2 regions of the Metabacillus sediminilitoris genome follow, and region 2 is predicted to be linked to the other one. Evidence: riboswitches for the same ligand, from Rfam matches in the RefSeq annotation. Region 2 holds a riboswitch; the other holds the start of a gene.
The links. Region 2 has a riboswitch for cyclic di-AMP ahead of GMB29_RS22315 (APC family permease). Riboswitches for the same ligand answer to the same signal wherever they lie in the genome.
Positions count from the first base shown of each region.

Region 1: another riboswitch for cyclic di-AMP. It lies ahead of GMB29_RS18430 (hypothetical protein); the one in region 2 lies ahead of GMB29_RS22315 (APC family permease).

Region 1 covers NZ_CP046266.1:3,849,891-3,859,296, forward strand. The annotation lists gene GMB29_RS18420 (potassium channel family protein) at 1-238, opposite strand, end outside; gene GMB29_RS18425 (TrkH family potassium uptake protein) at 264-1,595, opposite strand; gene GMB29_RS18430 (hypothetical protein) at 1,757-2,008, opposite strand; cyclic di-AMP (ydaO/yuaA leader) riboswitch at 2,040-2,180, opposite strand; gene GMB29_RS18435 (Na-translocating system protein MpsC family protein) at 2,413-2,787, shown strand; gene GMB29_RS18440 (hypothetical protein) at 2,904-3,098, shown strand; gene GMB29_RS18445 (GNAT family N-acetyltransferase) at 3,166-3,633, opposite strand; gene GMB29_RS18450 (methyl-accepting chemotaxis protein) at 3,820-5,796, opposite strand; gene GMB29_RS18455 (exonuclease domain-containing protein) at 6,090-6,803, opposite strand; gene GMB29_RS18460 (DUF294 nucleotidyltransferase-like domain-containing protein) at 6,800-7,792, opposite strand; gene GMB29_RS18465 (ammonium transporter) at 7,848-9,113, opposite strand.
Region 2 covers NZ_CP046266.1:4,617,799-4,627,204, reverse strand. The annotation lists gene GMB29_RS22350 (Glu/Leu/Phe/Val family dehydrogenase) at 1-887, shown strand, start outside; gene GMB29_RS22345 (biotin/lipoyl attachment domain-containing protein) at 901-1,152, shown strand; gene pruA (L-glutamate gamma-semialdehyde dehydrogenase) at 1,196-2,743, shown strand; gene GMB29_RS22335 (manganese-dependent inorganic pyrophosphatase) at 2,983-3,912, shown strand; gene GMB29_RS22330 (hypothetical protein) at 4,150-4,464, shown strand; gene secDF (protein translocase subunit SecDF) at 4,538-6,802, shown strand; gene GMB29_RS22320 (hypothetical protein) at 6,877-7,008, opposite strand; cyclic di-AMP (ydaO/yuaA leader) riboswitch at 7,186-7,333, shown strand; gene GMB29_RS22315 (APC family permease) at 7,497-9,323, shown strand.

The sequences.
Region 1 (9,406 bases), 770 kb from region 2:
GCATATCATTTCCAATTGCTACAATAACACAATCAAAATTGCGAATACCTACAGAAATTAGTGCCTTTTCTTCTGTGGTATCAGCCACGACTGCATGTGTTACATAAGATACAGCTTCATCCACTCGTTCCTCATTTACATCCATTCCTAAAACCTCTTGCCCAGCCTCTTGTAATCTTCTTGCTACACTTACTCCGAATCTTCCTAATCCTATAACTGCATATTGTCGTTTAGCCAATTAACTTACACTCCCTTCTCTTCGATTAACCGATCATAATCTTTCCTCTAGGATGACGGAATGCATCTGGTTTCCGCCTCATCGCGATAGCAAAGCCAATTGTTAATGGACCAAGTCTACCAGCAAACATCGTAAAAATAATAAGTAATTTGCCAAGAGGAGATAGTTCCGGTGTTAATCCCATTGATAGCCCTACTGTCCCAAAGGCAGATGTAGCCTCAAATAAATACATAAGAAAATCGAAATCCTTTTCAGTGATACTAAGCAGCATTGTCATGATGATGACCAGAAATAACCCACTAACTGTTACAGTTAGTGCTTTTAGTATTGTTTCCATTACTATACGTCGTTTAAATAATACAACATCCTCTTTCCCTCGAATTTGAGACCAGACAGATGCAATTAATACAACAAAAGTAGTTATTTTAATACCACCGGCAGTTGATCCGGGGCCGGCACCAATAAACATAAATATGATCGTCAGGAATAATGTTGATTGGGTTAAATCTCCAATTGGCAACGTATTAGCACCAGCTGTACGCGGAGTGACAGCTTGAAATAATGCTCCTAAGCCTTTTCCTGAAATGGATAATGGTGCTAACGTATTCTTGTATTCTAAAAAGAAGATAAATATGGTTGCACTACATGTTAATATGATCGTTGTAAACAATACTACCTTCGCATGCATGGATAATCTATGGGTATCACGATATTCATAAAGTTCGTTCATCACAATAAATCCTAACCCGCCTAATGTAATTAGGGAGCACACTGTAAGTACGACTGTTGGATCATCTACGTAAGGTGTAAGACTCCGAAATCCACCCATTAAATCAAAACCGGCATTATTAAACATTGATATCGCATGGAAAAAGCCATAATAAACAGCTTTCCCAATTGACATGTCAAAAGAAAAACGAATGGCTAATATTATTCCACCAACACTTTCAATTACTGCCGTAAATATTAAAATTCGCCTTACAAACTTTACAATCCCTTCGATTGTTAGATTATTTAATGATTCTTTTAATAGTAATCTTTCTTTTAATGAAATCTTTTTCCCTAATAAGAAAAAGAAAAAAGTTGCAAATGACATAAAACCTAATCCGCCAATTTGAATGAGCGTTATTATTACCAACTCACCAAACATCGAAAATGTATCTGCTGTATCTACCACAACAAGACCTGTCACACATGTTGCAGAAGTAGCAGTAAATAAAGCGTTAATAAACGAAAGTCCGTTGCCATCTTCTGTCGCGATAGGAAGAGTCAATAAAAATGTCCCTAAAAGAATGAGCATCGCAAAGCCTAATACAAGAATTTTCGGCGGATCAAGAGTAATGTTTAATTTTTTCATTGTCTTCTCCTAATGTGTAAATTTTGGCGATTTACCCCAAAAATAATTATGTAAACGTTCTGAAACATAAAGATTTTTCACTAAAATTTAAGAACTCTTTAATACTTTCTCCTACCTCTTTACTAATTATTTGAATCATTTTCATTAAAAAAGACCAATGGTTACCTTTTTCTCCAAAGTTTGTAATGCAATTGTACAATCATTCTTATTTGATCTGTATGATCAGTAAAAGAAAGATTGAACGTATTGTAAAAGCAAACTATTTGTATTGGAGAAAAAGAACCCATTGGTCTACTTAACGCCCAGCTAGCCTTCAGGCTTTCTTTGCGTTCTGTCTTCCACGAATCTTTTTCAAATATAGGTATGAAAAAAAGACCTACGTATCGCTCAAGCTGCTCTTTTGCTTTACACACAAAAAAGCCCCCTGAAATAAGGTGGTCTTATGACCTCCTTCGCTTTAGCCGACGAAGTTAGCTGACGGGTAGGATGGCGAAAGAGTATCACATCCCTTCTGCATTTGCAGAATTAACCCCAAAAAAATGGGTCCTCCGTTCTCAATTTCTTGAGATTAGACTGTTATGAATTTGTTATTGATCAGGATTATTTTACGCTCGCTTTTGTTCGTTGTAAACCCCAAACAATAACCAAAAACAACTAAATTCATCGATTTACCTTCATTTTCCTAAATTAAATACACCATGCTCTATTTTTCTTTATAATACTATATATTTTGCAAGATAATAAAATTATATTGACAAGATCTTCATTTGGACATTATGATAAATCCCATAAATTACAGAAATGTAACGGAGGCAATATGCTACAATCCAAAAAGAAATTAGAGTCTGAAATCAGTGCAGCATTTATTAAGTTCCAGCGTGATCTAATCGGCAGGGGCCCACAGGAAGCAAAAACGTATATTATTAGTGATATGTTGATTACTCGTTTCAAAGGTGTTCTGACAGTTGAAGAAAAGCACCTTGTGAATCGTGATTCAGGAAAAAAACTAGTAAAAAAAATGCGTGCACTTCTTCGTGAAATGTACAGTAATGATTATGAAAAAATTGTTGAAGAATATACTGGTTGTAAGGTTCTTTCCTCTCACAGTGATATTAGTACAAAGACAGGTGAACGAATTGAGGTATTTATTTTGGATAAAAATTTCGAAAAAATGATAGAAAGCACAAAATAATAATTTGTCAGTTTCTGATTATTTAAGATTTATAGATTGTTTACTTACATGCTTTGAATATTACAGTGAATTTAAGTGCAACTGATTCTCATGAAATTTTAATAAGGGTGGAAGCTATGGGAAAAACAACTCATCGATTTGTTGTTAGTGCCGTTGGAAAAGGCGGCCAAACCTATTTAACGAATTGTCATGATAAATATGAACTAAAGAAATGGTTAGCAGACCACGAAGATGATTTGATTATGAATGAGGTAAAAATCATTGATAAGAAAAAACATCCTATCTTAAAATTATTTTCTCTAAAAAGATAATCAAATTATATGCATGATCTCATTTTGATTAAAAAAACGAAAGATGTGGGCCTGACTTGATAATATGTCAGGCCCTTTTCACGTTCCGTTTTTCCATGAAGACAAATACTGTCTCCTCCCTATCTAATTTCTCCGTTTTAAAAGCTTGATAACCTAACTTTTCATAAAATGAAATATTTTTTAAACTTTGACTGCCAGTAAAAAGTTCATACCGTTTATTTATAAATTTACTTTCAATTTCTTTCATTAAGACTTTTCCAATTCCCTTATTTTGAAAATCTGGATGGACCATTAATTTACTTATCCTGCATGTTCCATCTGCCGCGTTTGCCCTTACTGAACCAATTATTTTATCATTGTGGATATATTTTAGAACGAGATAACGATTAAATTCATTTTCTAAACCCTCCAGTGTTTGCGTCATTGGTTGAATCGTGTAATCACCTGCTGCTTCAGCTTCACTTTTATATGCTATTTTTTGCAATGCAAGTATTTCTGAAGCATCCTCAATAACAGCTGTCTTAATATGATTCATTTTTCACTTATCCTTTCATTTTCGGATTTATAAAGAAATAGTTAAATAAACTAAAATGACAATAAAATCAACCATTTATATGTAAATCATACCAAATTTCAAATTCCATTATAAGAATTTTCCAACAAATACGGATAATTAAAGAGGCAACATTAATCGCTGCCTCTTTATCATAAATTCATTTGCTTATACTTTAAACTTCTCTATAAGGGCTTGCAGTTCTTCAGCCATTGTTGTTAAAGATTTAGCAGCAAGAGTAATTTCCTCCATTGAGGCTAACTGTTGTTCTGTCGTCGCTGCTACTTCCTCTGAAGTCGCCGAACTTTCTTTGGCAATAATTGTAATCTCGTTCGCAGAAGCACTCACTTCTTGAATAGCAGCAGACATTTGCTGAACAGTTGCTGAAACTTCTTCAATTTGTGGTGTCATTGCGTTCATGCTAATCATAATAGCATCAAATTTTTCAGATGTTTCGGTTGAAATAGCCAGACCATCTTTTGCATTTTTAGAAACATCGTTCATGATATCAACAGACTTTGTTGTATCTTGTTGAATAGAAGAAATGATCGTTGAAATTTGACCGGCCGATTCTTGAGATTGTTCAGCTAATTTCCTTACTTCATCTGCAACAACTGCAAATCCCCTTCCATGCTCACCGGCTCTAGCCGCTTCAATTGCTGCATTTAGTGCAAGTAAATTTGTTTGGGCAGCAATGTCAGATATTGCATCAAGGATTTTCCCAATTTCTTTTGATCGATTCGACAATGATCGAATAACTTTATTCGATTCAGTCACTGATTCATGGATGAATTTCATTTGTTCAAGATTGTCTTTTACAAACTTTGCACCTATCTCTGCTTCTTTCACCGTTTCATGAGCCATTTCAGAAACATTTGAAGAGCTTCCTGCAATTAGCAATACACCGTGAAGGACTTCTTCAAGTGCTTGAGTATTTGCCTCTAATTGTGTTGTTTGATTTTCAGCACCTACTGCTACTTGCTGCATGACTTCTGTAACCTGCTTTGTTCCTATCGTTGTTTGGTCTGCACTTGCAATCAATTCCTCTGAGGAGGAACTAACACGTTCAGATGCCGTTTGTAAATTCATAATAACTGTCCGCAGATTATCAACCATATTTTTAAAGCTTTTGGTCAGCATGCCAACTTCATCATTAGAATCACTACTAATTTCCTCTGTTAAATCTCCATTACTAATTCGCTCAGCTGATATTACAAGTGATCTTATCGGATTAAGGATAAACTTAATAATACAAAAAATAACAAAGCCGCCTAATAGTAGTGAGACAACTATCACAATGATTGTTTTGTTAAAGATCTCCTGTGCTGCATGATCAATCTCACTTGAATACATCGTTCCAGCAATCTTCCATCCAGTTAATTCATTTGTCATAAAATCCATTACTTTACTTGAACCGTTGAATGTATATGAAAAACGATCATTCTCACTTTCAAATAGTGTTTTCACCCAATCGCCAGTTGCCTCTTCACCCTGATCTGTAGGATGGACTATATATGATTTCGTATTATCAATTATGGTTATATACCCATTCTCACCAATCTTAACTTGACTTGTTAACTCACCCAAAGCAGTTATATTAATATCGATTCCGACAACACCAGAACCGTCATCTAATACTTTAGCAAAGGTAACAGATGCCTCGTTTGTATTTACATCGATATATGGATCTGTTATAACAACTTCACCTTTATTTTCCATCGCCAACTTATACCAAGGCCGCTCTCTTGGATCAAAATCCTCTGGTAGCTCGGCAGGAGGTGAAATGATTAAATCGCCTGTCTCGAACCCTATGTAAATTGCTTGTGCTTCTTGCTTTGTTTTAATGTATTGATTAAATCTCTGTTTAATCGTTTCTATATCTTCTGAATTAATTGATGCATAAGCTGTTTTGGCCGTTTTAGCAAAATAATCAACATCTCCTTTAATTGGATCTAATTGATTTATTAGTGAAGTATTGATCAATTGTACACTCTCATGTGCTGTTTGAAACATACTGTTTTCCATTTCCGTTTTTGCCGAATGATAGGAAATAAGTCCGATTGACACACTTGGCACTAATAAGAGCAGCACAATAGCGATAATCAACTTCATTCTAATCGTTAAGCTATTATGCAATTTTTTCATGTATTTCAAGATGTAATCCCCTTTTCTGTGAAAATAATCTGATCATCGTATCGACTCATTCTCCTGTTTATAGAGGTCCCACTATATGATTAATCAAACTTTTTTCATATTTAGATTTTTCAAATGATTCATATATTAGTATAATCTTACTATGTTTGCATCACGATGAAAATAACTTATTTTATATTCATAAAATTCAGTTTTATATGTATTACTTAAACGAAAAAGGATAGCGAAAAAAGGCCTTTTTACACTGCCTCATTTCGTTATCCTATTTCATTATCTTGCATATATCATACTTTTGCATACCGTTCATAAAGGTCCTTCAGCGATTCACACCCAATTTGCTTCAGCTTATTTACATACAAACACCAAAGTTCTGCAGTCATTTTTGCATCATTAAGCGCATGGTGCCTTCCGATGATAGGAATACCGTTATGTTCGCAGCACTCCTCTAAAGTGATGATCTTCTCAGCCGGCTCTGCAATTCGGTATAAAAAAGACATATCAACTAAGCGATGTTTAAATGGTGCACGATAAAGTTTCCAGGACGCATATTGAAGAAATGATTTTTCATGATTTGCATGATGAGCTACCAACGTATAGTCTTGCACAAACTGAAAAAATTGAAATAGCACTTCAGATAATGGTGGAGCACTTCTTAATTGCTGATCAGATATTCCAGTTAGTTGGACAATCTCTTTGGATAACAATTTCTCTGCGCGAATTAGTGAATAAAATGTCTCTTCTTCTTTGATTTCATCACCTTTTACCTTTATTGCTCCAATTGAAATTATCTGATCGCCTTGGTCTGGATAAAAGCCAGTTGTCTCTAAATCAAATACAACCACTTTTAATTCAGTTAATGGAATGTGCAGCGTTTCTTCCACTCGCATTTCACGTTGAATTTGCCTCAAATATGCGACATGCTGCTGACTTTGGCCAACCGGTGATGTACCAAACTTTCCTTGAATACCTTTCATAAAAAAAAACGGGTCAAATGTCATTTATTATAACACCCTTTATCTATTATCCCTTGAACATATTGATGCAGTTTCTTCCCATCCCGCAATATGTTTTTTATTTCTCTTTTTTCGAATTTAGACAAGTTTTTAATATTTAGGTAATGTACATCATCATATGAATCTGCATTTTTGAACAAAATGCATCTATATTCAAGTAGCTTTTCAAAATTTTGTTTATAATAAAGTAACTCTTCACGATAGGCTTCGCCTTCACATAAACAATCAAATCGCTCAAGTGTAGACGTCTCTTCAATACCTTCTTTTATTGCCAATAGCCTGATGGCATTAACATATGGTAAAAATGCAGCCTTTTTCAAATCGATACATCCCTCATACTTACCACTTGGCTCAACATATAGCTGTCCAAGAGGACCAACAGAATGTTTAATATGCTGGATATTGTCCATAAAACGCTGTAAAAGCATAGGATGTTGCTTTTGATATTGAAAAATTCTATATTTCAATTCATCCACAAAATCTTTTTCACCTACGAGTGTCCTGGAATCGTAAAAAATTTGTAAATAGCGGATGGATTCCCAACTCATATCTTCCATCCACTTTAAAAGCTGATTCTTCCAATCTACAATTGATTTACACCACATTGAATTTGAACTCATAATCTTTCCTTCACAATAAGGATATCCAATATGATAGAGCCCTCTTGAAAGCTCTTCTCCCAGCTTTTTAAAATAGTTGCTCGCTTCCTCAGTATGATCCTCATATATTAACCCATGATCTTGATCGCTGATAATTCCCTGTTCAATCCTTCCCCCGCTGCCCATAACAAACCATGTGTACTTACATGGCGGTTTACCAAATTCCTGTTCAAGCTGAAAGAGTGCTAGTTTACTAGCACTCCTCATCATTTCATCATGAAAGTCGTTCAACCCTTTTGTATCTAGTGCAAATTTGAGGATATGTTCATCTTTCCACTTTTTTATTGAATCATATGATTCAAATTCACCATGCATGTGAGACACTTCCTCACCCTTAGTCATAATGAGTAATTCTGGATAAGATTCGTGCTTATGAGCCAACATTTTGTTCTTTTGAAGCAAACACCTCAGGGTATCCATAGCTTCCATGTTCACTTATATCTAAACCCATCACTTCTTCTTCTTCAGTAACACGTAATCCACTTAAAAGTTTTTTCGCAATAGCTAAAAGCACAAATGATACAACAAATGCATATGCTCCAGATGATACTACTCCCATTAATTGTACGCCAAGTTGTGTGAATCCGCCACCGTAGAATAATCCTGGTAAACCAACTGTCGCAAGCTCAGGTGTTGCAAAGAAACCAGTTGATAATGTTCCCCAAACACCAGCAACACCATGGACTGATAATGCAAAGATTGGATCATCAATTTTTCTCTTTTCAAAGAATCTTGCACTATAGAATACTAAAATACCCGCTATAAAACCAATGACAACTGCTGCCCATGTATCAACAAATGCACATGAAGCAGTAATGGCAACTAGACCTGCTAAAGCTCCATTTAACATCGTCGGAACATCTGACTTACCTAATACCATCCAAGAAATAATAAGTGCTGCAACCGCTCCAGCTCCTGCTGCTAAATTTGTATTTAGAGCAACAAAGCCGAAGAAACCATTATCAACGGAAACAGTACTTCCTGCATTAAATCCAAACCAACCGATCCATAAAATCAATACCCCTAAAGCAGTGTAGACTTGGTTATGTCCTTGAATATTATTTGCTGAACCATCTTTATTATATTTTCCAATACGTGGTTTTAGTAGGATGGTTGCCGCAAAAGCTGCCATCGCACCAGTTAAATGAACAACTGTCGAGCCAGCAAAATCTTGTTTTCCATGTTCAGCTAACCATCCTCCGCCCCAGATCCAATGTGCGATAACAGGATATACAAGAGCTGAGAATAATATCGTGAAGAATAAATATACAGATAACTTCGCTCTTTCTGCAAACCCACCTAAAGCGATTGTTATCGAAATTCCCGCAAATGCTAATTGGAATAAAAAGAATACTGGTGTAGATAACGCCGCACCTTCCGCTTGCTCTCCTGAATAAAAGAAATCAGTTAATCCTACAAAAAAGTTTCCGTTACCTCCAAATATAAAAGCATATCCTATTGCCCAGAAAACAAGTGAGGCAAGACCAAAAGTAAAAATCGTTTTACCTGCAATATGTCCAGCGTTTTTCATTCGAGTAGAACCAGCCTCTAGTAAGATAAATCCACCTAACATAAAAATAACTAAAACTGCACTTAGCATAACCCAAAGGCTATTCATTAAAAAAGTCGCGTCCATCCCGTTTCCTCCCCTGTTCAATTTCATGACTTAAGATGTTAGATAATATAACATCTCGTTCTTATTTACTATTCTATACGATATTTTTAAAGTGTCAACCTATTTTTATAAGTTTCTGATAATTTTATGTTAGAAAATATAACATACATTAACAATAGTGAGTTAAGCTTTCATTCACAATCTTTCCTTTCACTCCTCATTGTTGGCTTGTTATATGCAAAAAGGATATAATAACTATGAAAAGAAATGGGATGAATAACAACTTACGCAATATGAACAACGAATTTTTCATT
Region 2 (9,406 bases):
AGCTTGAGCGATTGAGCAGAGGATATGTTAGGGCGATTAGTCAAATTGTAGGTCCTACGAAAGACATTCCAGCACCAGATGTATTCACAAACTCGCAAATTATGGCATGGATGATGGATGAGTACAGTCGAATTCGTGAATTTGATTCACCTGGATTTATTACTGGTAAGCCTGTTGTATTAGGTGGTTCTCATGGTCGTGAAACTGCTACAGCTATGGGTGTAACGATTTGTATCGAAGAAGCAGCTAAACGCAGAGAAATGAATCTTGTCGGAGCAAAAATAATTGTTCAAGGTTTCGGGAACGCAGGCGGATACTTAGCGAAATTTTTATCAGACCGCGGAGCTAAAATTATCGGGATTTCCGATGCTGTTGGAGCATTATATGATGAAAATGGTCTGGACATTGAATATTTACTTGATCGACGTGATTCTTTTGGAACAGTAACGAATTTATTTCAAAATACAATTTCAAATAAAGATTTACTTGAGCGTGAGTGTGACATTTTAATCCCTGCAGCTATTTCAAATCAAATTACGGTTGAAAATGCACATAATATTAAGGCGAAAATTGTAGTTGAGGCAGCAAATGGTCCCACTACGATGGAAGCAACTAAAATTTTAACTGAACGAGGAGTATTAATTGTTCCAGATGTATTGGCAAGTTCAGGTGGTGTAACTGTTTCTTACTTTGAATGGGTACAAAATAATTTAGGTTATTACTGGACGGAAGAAGAAGTATTAGAAAAACTACGTGCGAAAATAGTAGATGCATTTAACGCAGTTATTCAAACAGCATCTGTTCATAAAGTCGATACTCGCTTAGCGGCATATATGGTTGGCGTACAAAAAACAGCTGAAGCATCAAGATTTAGGGGCTGGATTTAAGGAGGAATAAACTGTGGGTTACTATCGAATTATAGACAGTCTTGCTGATGGAATTGTTGAAGAAGTATTCATTAAAGAGGGAAGTTTTGTTTACGAGTGGGAACCTTTATTTCTTATTAAAACCCCAAATGGAGCAATAAGAAAAGTAGAACAAGGTGTTAGTGGCATCATTTCAAGGGTTAATGTAAAGCCTGGTGATAATGTTTTTTCAATGATGACACTTGCTGTTATTGAGGAAGATTTACTGCCATCTGGTTGTGATTAATGCATCAATAAATACTATGAAAAACATTTTAGGAGGAGAATCCATGTTACCAACATATAAACATGAACCATTTACTGATTTTACTGTAGAAGAAAATCGAGTAGCTTTTGAAGAGGCGTTAAGAAAGGTAGAAAGTGAATTAGGAAAAGAATATCCATTAATTGTGAATGGTGAGCGTATTACAACAGAAGCAAAAATCACTTCTATTAATCCATCAAAAAAAGCTGAAGTTGTTGGTTATGTTTCAAAGGCCAATAAAGAAATTGCAGAACAAGCTATTCAAGCTGCAGATGAGGCTTTCAAAACATGGAAAAAGGTTAATCCAGAAGAAAGAGCTAATATCTTAATCCGTACAGCTGCAATCCTACGTCGCCGTAAACATGAATTCTCTGCTTTGCTTGTAAAAGAAGCAGGTAAACCATGGAGAGAAGCAGATGCAGATACTGCTGAAGCAATCGATTTTCTTGAATATTACGCACGTCAAATGATTGAGTTAAAAGACGGTAAGAAAGTAAATAGCCGTGAAGGTGAACAAAACAGATATATCTATACACCAACTGGAGTTTGTGTAACAATTTCACCATGGAATTTCGCGTTAGCTATTATGGCTGGAACTACTGTAGCACCAATCGTAACTGGTAATACAGTATTATTAAAACCTGCGAGTACAACACCTGTAGTAGCGTATAAATTTGTTGAAGCACTTGAAGAAGCAGGTCTTCCTAAAGGAGTAGTAAACTATATTCCAGGTAGCGGTGCAGAGGTAGGAGATTACTTAGTTGACCACCCTAAAACAAGCTTAATCACATTTACAGGATCACGTGACGTAGGTGTTCGCTTATATGAAAGAGCTGCTGTTGTTCACCCTGGTCAAAACCACTTAAAACGCGTTATTGTTGAATTAGGTGGAAAAGATACAGTTGTTGTTGATCGTGAAGCAGATTTAGAATTAGCAGCACAATCAATCGTTGTATCTGCTTTCGGTTTCTCAGGACAAAAATGTTCAGCTGGTTCACGTGCAGTTATTCACCAAGATGTATATGATCAAGTATTAGAAAGAGTTGTTGAACTCACAAAAGAACTTTCACTTGGTGAACCAACAACGAATAATGTTTACATGGGACCAGTTGTTGATAAAGCTGCGTTTGATAAAATTATGAGCTATATCGAAATTGGTAAAGAAGAAGGTCGTATTCTAACAGGTGGTGAAGGTGATGATTCGAAAGGATTCTTTATCCAACCTACTGTTATAGCTGATTTAGACCCAAATGGAAGAATTATGCAGGAAGAAATCTTTGGACCAGTTGTCGGCTTTAGTAAAGCAAAAGACTTTGACGATGCAATTGAAATTGCAAACAATACTGAATACGGTCTTACTGGGGCAGTAATTACAAATAACCGTGCTCATATCGAACAAGCGAAACAAGATTTCCAAGTTGGTAATCTTTACTTTAACCGTAACTGTACTGGAGCAATCGTTGGATATCACCCATTCGGTGGCTTTAAAATGTCTGGTACAGATTCAAAAGCCGGCGGACCTGATTACTTAGTTCTTCATATGCAAGCTAAAACAATTTCTGAAATGTACTAATAGATCGAAACTTCCCTACTTCCAATAACAAGTAGGGAAGTTTTTTTGTAACTTTCATAACAGGCAGTAATACTTATCGCTAAAGCTTCATGTCATACAAAGAAAATAGGCAGATATCTGCCTGGAATGCTCGAAGTTCTAATCGGGGGTAAAAGTCACCCCAAGCGAATGAAAGTCTCGCTTTATCAAGAAAAACTATGATATGATAGAATATATTTTATTGTGTAAAGGAGATCATTATGGGAAAAATACTTGTTTTTGGTCATAAAAATCCGGATACAGATACAATCTGTTCTGCTATTGCGTACGCTGAGTTAAAAAACAAACTTGGCCAAAATGCTGAACCAGTCCGTTTAGGTGAAGTAAGTGGTGAAACACAATATGCACTTGATACCTTTAAAAAAGCTGCTCCACGCTTAGTAGAAAAAGTAGCAGGTGAAGCAAAAGAAGTTATTTTAGTTGACCATAACGAACGTCAACAAAGTGCAGATGATATTGATGAGGTTCGAGTTCTAGAAGTAATCGATCATCATCGTATTGCAAACTTTGAAACAAGTGATCCATTGTATTACCGTGCTGAGCCTGTTGGTTGTACAGCAACAATTCTTAACAAACTATATAAAGAAAATGGCGTTGAAATTGAGAAAGAAACAGCAGGATTAATGTTATCAGCGATCATCTCTGACTCATTATTATTCAAATCACCTACATGCACACAAGAAGATATCGATGCAGCGAAAGAGTTAGCAGAAATCGCTGACGTTGATGCGAATACATATGGCTTAGAAATGCTAAAAGCCGGTGCTGATTTAAGTGATAAAACAGTTGAACAATTAATCTCAATTGATGCAAAAGAATTCCAAATGGGTTCAAGCAAAGTAGAAATTGGACAAGTTAATGCAGTTGATACAAATGATGTCCTTGTTCATAAAACAGAATTAGAAGCAGCACTTTCTAAAGTAATTGCTGACAAAGGATTAGATCTATTCTTATTTGTTGTAACTGATATTTTAACGAATGATTCAGTTGCCCTTGCAATTGGAAAAGAAGCAAATAAAGTAGAGAAAGCTTTCAATGTTACACTAGATAATAATCAAGCAACACTTAAAGGTGTTGTATCACGTAAAAAACAAATCGTTCCTGTGTTAACAGAAGCGTTTACAAAATAAGTTAGAGTGAAAGCCACAGACCTAATAAATCTGTGGCTTTTATTATTTAGGATTATGGAATGTAACGGTTTGTTTGTCCTTTTCCTCTGCTATACCCGGTTCTTATTGCATTTAAGGATGAGCATAAAGAGATTTAATTGTTTTATGTGTACAGATAACACGAAGAGTTCATATGATTTTATTACTTCTTATAGTATAATAACGGAGATTAAGAAAATGTTGGAAAGGCGGATTAACATGATTCAATTAAGTATTTCAATTTTAATAATGTTGATTTCACCTGTTCTGACATTTGGAGACAATGCGCAATTGAATCCATTAGAAGAATCATCCTATACACTTCTTGATCGTGATCATAAAGTCCAAATTGTAAATAATGCATCTAGCCTTAAGCTGTTTTTAATGAAGACCTTCGTGACTTTTAATAGTCTTAAGGATAGTGCGAAAGTTACAATGCTTCTTGATCAGCAGTTAAAAAACTTCATTGAATATCTTCCTTATGATAAGCCGTTTTTGGTTGTGAAGAAATTCCAAGCTAATTATTTATCTTAAGTAAAAATTAGTACGAACATCATATGCTATAGCAAAAAACAATCAGTCTTATAATAAGGAGAATGTTACATAAATGATTAAAAAAAATCGAATAGTTGCCTTTTTAATATTTCTTGTTGTCTTTACTAGTGTGATGCTAACAACATCAAAAGATATTTTAAATAATATTAAGCTCGGCTTGGATTTACAAGGTGGATTTGAGATCCTTTATGAAGTGAATCCTGCAAAAGAGGGACAAGTTATTGATGAAAAGGCACTTGCAGCTACCGCAGAAGCGCTTGATAGACGTGTAAATATTTTAGGTGTAAGCGAGCCGAATATCCAAATAGAAGGCGAAAACCGAATTCGTGTTCAATTAGCTGGTGTTGAAGACCAAAACGAAGCAAGGGAAATACTATCAACAGAGGCAAACCTCTCTTTCCGTGATGCAAATGATCGTCTCATGATGGATGGTACTGACTTAGCAGAAGGCGGTGCTGAACAAACTTTTGACGAGAATGGCAAACCAAGTGTTTCGATAAAGCTAAAAAGTGCCGATAAATTTCGTGATGTGACAGAAGAGATTGTGAAACAAGCTCCTAACAATGTATTAGTTATTTGGCTTGATCATGAAGAAGGTAAAGATTCATTTGTGGAAGAGAGTACAAAGTCACAACCAAAATATATTTCTGCTCCAGTTGTAAGTCAAGTATTTAATCAGGATACGGTATCAATTGTAGGGGATTTTACTCTAGAAGAAGCGCAAAATTTAGCAGATATTCTGAATGCAGGGGCACTGCCTGTTAAACTTGATGAAATCTACTCAACTTCAGTAGGTGCATCATTTGGTGAACAAGCAATGGATAAAACTGTATTTGCAGGCATTATTGGTGTACTAGCTGTTTTTGTCTTTATGATTGCTTATTACAGATTTCCAGGTTTTATTGCCACAATTACATTAACGGTTTATAGCTATTTGACTCTCCTATTATTTGATTGGATGAATGTCGTATTAACGTTACCAGGTATTGCAGCTCTTATTTTAGGTGTTGGTATGGCTGTAGATGCCAATATAATCACATATGAACGAATAAGAGAGGAAATCAAAGTCGGAAAATCCATACAAGCGGCATTCAAGGCAGGTAACCAAAGCTCTTTTTCAGCCGTTACAGATGCTAATTTAACGACACTTTTAGCTTCTGCTGTGCTATTCTTTTATGGAACAAGCTCAGTTAAAGGTTTTGCGACAAGTTTGATCATTGGGATTCTTGGAAGTTTTATCACAAATGTGTATCTTTCAAGATGGTTATTAGGTCTTTGGGTAAACAGCAGAATCTTTAATAATAAGCCTAACTGGTTTGGTGTCAAGAAAAAAGACATTCATCACATCTCAGAAAGCTTTGATACCCTTGATTTACCAACGAAATTTGATCGCTTTGATTTTGTGAAGCATCGTCGTAAGTTTTTTGCATTCTCAGGTGCTATATTGGTTTTAGGGATCATTCTTCTGTTCATACTTCGGTTGAATCTAGGTATTGATTTTACGAGTGGAACAAGAGTAGAATTGCTTTCTGACAGTCCTCTTAATACAGAGATGGTAGCTAGTGAGCTTGAAAAATTAGATCTGCCGACAGATGATATTGTTATTTCGGGAGAAAATAATAATTCAGCAGTGGCGCGTTTTAAAGGAATCTTGTCGAAATCCGAAATAGCCACTTTAAAAGATCACTTTAGTGATGAATTTGGAGCCGAACCTAATGTAAGCAGTGTTACACCGACTGTTGGGAAAGAGCTTGCTAAAAACGCGTTAACAGCACTACTTATTGCCATTGTCGGTTTAATCATTTTCGTCACATTACGTTTTGAACTGCGAATGGCTGTGTCGGCAGTAATCGCTCTCTTATATGCGACATTTTTCATTATTCCGTTCTTTAGTGTTACAGGTCTTGAAGTAGATATAACCTTTATTGCTGCCCTTTTAACCGTCGTTGGGTATTCAATAAACGATACGATCGTAACGTTTGACCGAATGCGTGAGAATATGCAAAGAAGAAGATATTTGAAAAAATATGAAGATATTGTTGAGGTTGTTAATACAAGTTTGCGCCAAACTTTAGGACGATCAGTAAACACTGTATTAATGGTTGCGATCACAGTAATCTCCTTACTCATTTTGGGAAGTGAGGCAATTCGACCATTCTCAATCGCCTTACTTGTTGGCTTAATCGTTGGAACATATTCTTCAATATTTATTGCTGCTCAATTATGGGTAGAGCTGAAACATAAAGAATTGAAGAAAAAAGGTGTTATTAAGACATTTAAGGAAAAACGTGTATATACAGATGAGCCGCAAGTATAATAAATAGTAAGAAAAAATGCACAAAGGCAAAAAACTTTGTGCATTTTTTATAGAAAAATGATTAATAACTGTTATTATTCAATTTTAGATTGCACACCTTGCTCCTCATTTTGTTCATCTAAAGAACCACCATATAATTCATTAATCTCTCTAGCTATCTCATCTAAAAACTCATCAGATAATAAAGGTTCAGTTTCCTTCTTCATAGAATCCACCTAACATTCCTTTTATTAAAGTATTCTTAACCTTTCCAATAGATTTATTCTTTTCCTGTATATTTAGTGTATTTAAAATAATAAGCAGGATTAAATAATAAATATTTTTATGAAGAAATTAACTATTTACTAAATATAATCATAGGAGTAATATATTCATCAGTTTCATATATCAAATCGCTTAATCCTTTAGGAACGGGGGACCCAATTTATGTGGATCTTTTATCCTCTTGGGGTGAATCCTATTTTAAGTAGGTAAGGATACTCTTTTGTCCTGAACCCGACAGCTAACTCCGTAAGCGTTATGAGAGGTCGGTGAAGCAGGTGAGACATCAAAACTAATGTCCACAGGGCTATTTACTATGCCTTGTGGGCTTTTTGTCGTTATTAAGATATTAAAAATTAATTAATTAACGGCTTATATGGAGTTACCTGGGGAATATATAAAATGAATTTAATACTAATTTGGTGGTGCAAAAATGATAGCTGCGATTAAACGATTTTTAATTGGTCGACCACTTAAGTCAACCGAATTAGGGGAACAAAAACTTAATAAAAAGAAAGCTCTTGCCATTTTATCTTCTGATGCTTTATCGTCAGTCGCATATGGCCCTGAACAGATCTTACTTGTTTTAGTAACAGTAAGTACGGTTGCTTTTTGGTATTCAATCCCGATTGCTATTGGGGTGCTTTTCCTATTAACGGCTCTTATTTTGTCTTACCGACAAATTATTTTTGCCTATCCGCACGGAGGGGGAGCATATGTCGTTTCGAAGGAAAACCTTGGTGTCAATCCTGGGTTAATTGCAGGGGGGTCGTTATTAGTCGATTATATACTTACCGTAGCAGTAAGTGTATCTGCTGGAACGGATGCGATTACTTCTGCTTTTCCAAACTTACATGACTATAATGTCCTAATTGCATGTATTTTGGTTATCTTTTTAACGATTTTAAATTTAAGGGGAATAACAGAGTCAGCCTCTGTGTTAGCTTATCCAGTTTACTTATTTGTATTGGCGTTATTTATTCTGATTGGAGTAGGAATTAATAATATACTAACTGGCAATGTCTCACCAGATTTACATTCACCTATAGGCACACCAGTAACTGGTATTACCTTATTTTTGCTGCTAAGAGCTTTTGCATCTGGGAGTTCAGCATTAACTGGTGTTGAAGCCATTTCTAACGCTATTCCTAACTTTAAAGATCCCGGTCCGAAAAATGCTGCAAAAACATTAATGGCAATGGGGATTTTACTAGCTATCTTATTTTCGGGAATCGTTTATTTAGCTTATTACTATGGCATTACACCAAAAGCTGAGGAGACGGTTGTCTCACAAATTGCTGCAGAAACGTTTGGAAGAAATTTCATGTACTATTTCATACAGGGAACAACAGCTATGATCCTTGTACTTGCTGCGAATACCGGATATTCAGCATTTCCATTACTCGCCTTTAACCTTGCTAAGGATAAATATATTGCAAGGATGTTTACGATAAGAGGCGATCGTTTAGGGTATTCAAATGGAATTATTTTTCTAGGAGCCGCATCAATTCTGTTAATCATTGTTTTTAAAGGCCAAACAGAACAATTGATACCACTTTATGCTGTAGGAGTTTTTATACCTTTTACATTATCTCAGACCGGGATGCTCGTAAAATGGATTCGAGAAAAGCCTAAAGGCTGGATTGTTAAATTAGTGATCAATTTCATTGGTGCCTTAATTAGTTTTCTAGTTATGTTAACATTTTTTATCACCAAATTTGGTCAAGTATGGTCTGTTTTAATTTTCTTACCATTACTTGTTATCATCTTTCATCGGATTAAAAGTCATTATTTGGCGGTAGGAAACCAGCTAAGGATAACAACTTGTGATCCTGTTAAACCAATTGAAGGAAATGTCATTATTGTACCTGTAGCTGGAATCACTCATGTGGTTGAAAACTCGCTAAACTATGCAAAGTCTCTTAAGGCAGATCAAATTATTGCGGTGTATGTTTCCTTTGAAAGAAAAGATGTAAAAACATTTGAAGAAAAATGGCAAAAATGGCAGCCTGATATAAGATTAGTTACACTTTACTCTTATTACAGAAGTATTATCCATCCGTTAAAAAAGTTCATTGACACAGTAGAACATAAAGCAAACGAATCGAACTATCGGGTAACTGTATTGATACCGCAGTTCATTCCAAAGAAAAAATGGCATAATATTCTTCACAATCAGTCAAGTTTACTCATTCGTGCAGTACTTCTTTATAGAAAGGATGTTATTGTCACTACTGTTCCCTACCATCTTAAAGAATAACTCTCAATAGTAGAATGAAACGAAAAATTTAGTTCTGAAGAATAAGAATATTAAAGCATTTTAGTAGCTTATTGACACTGGAT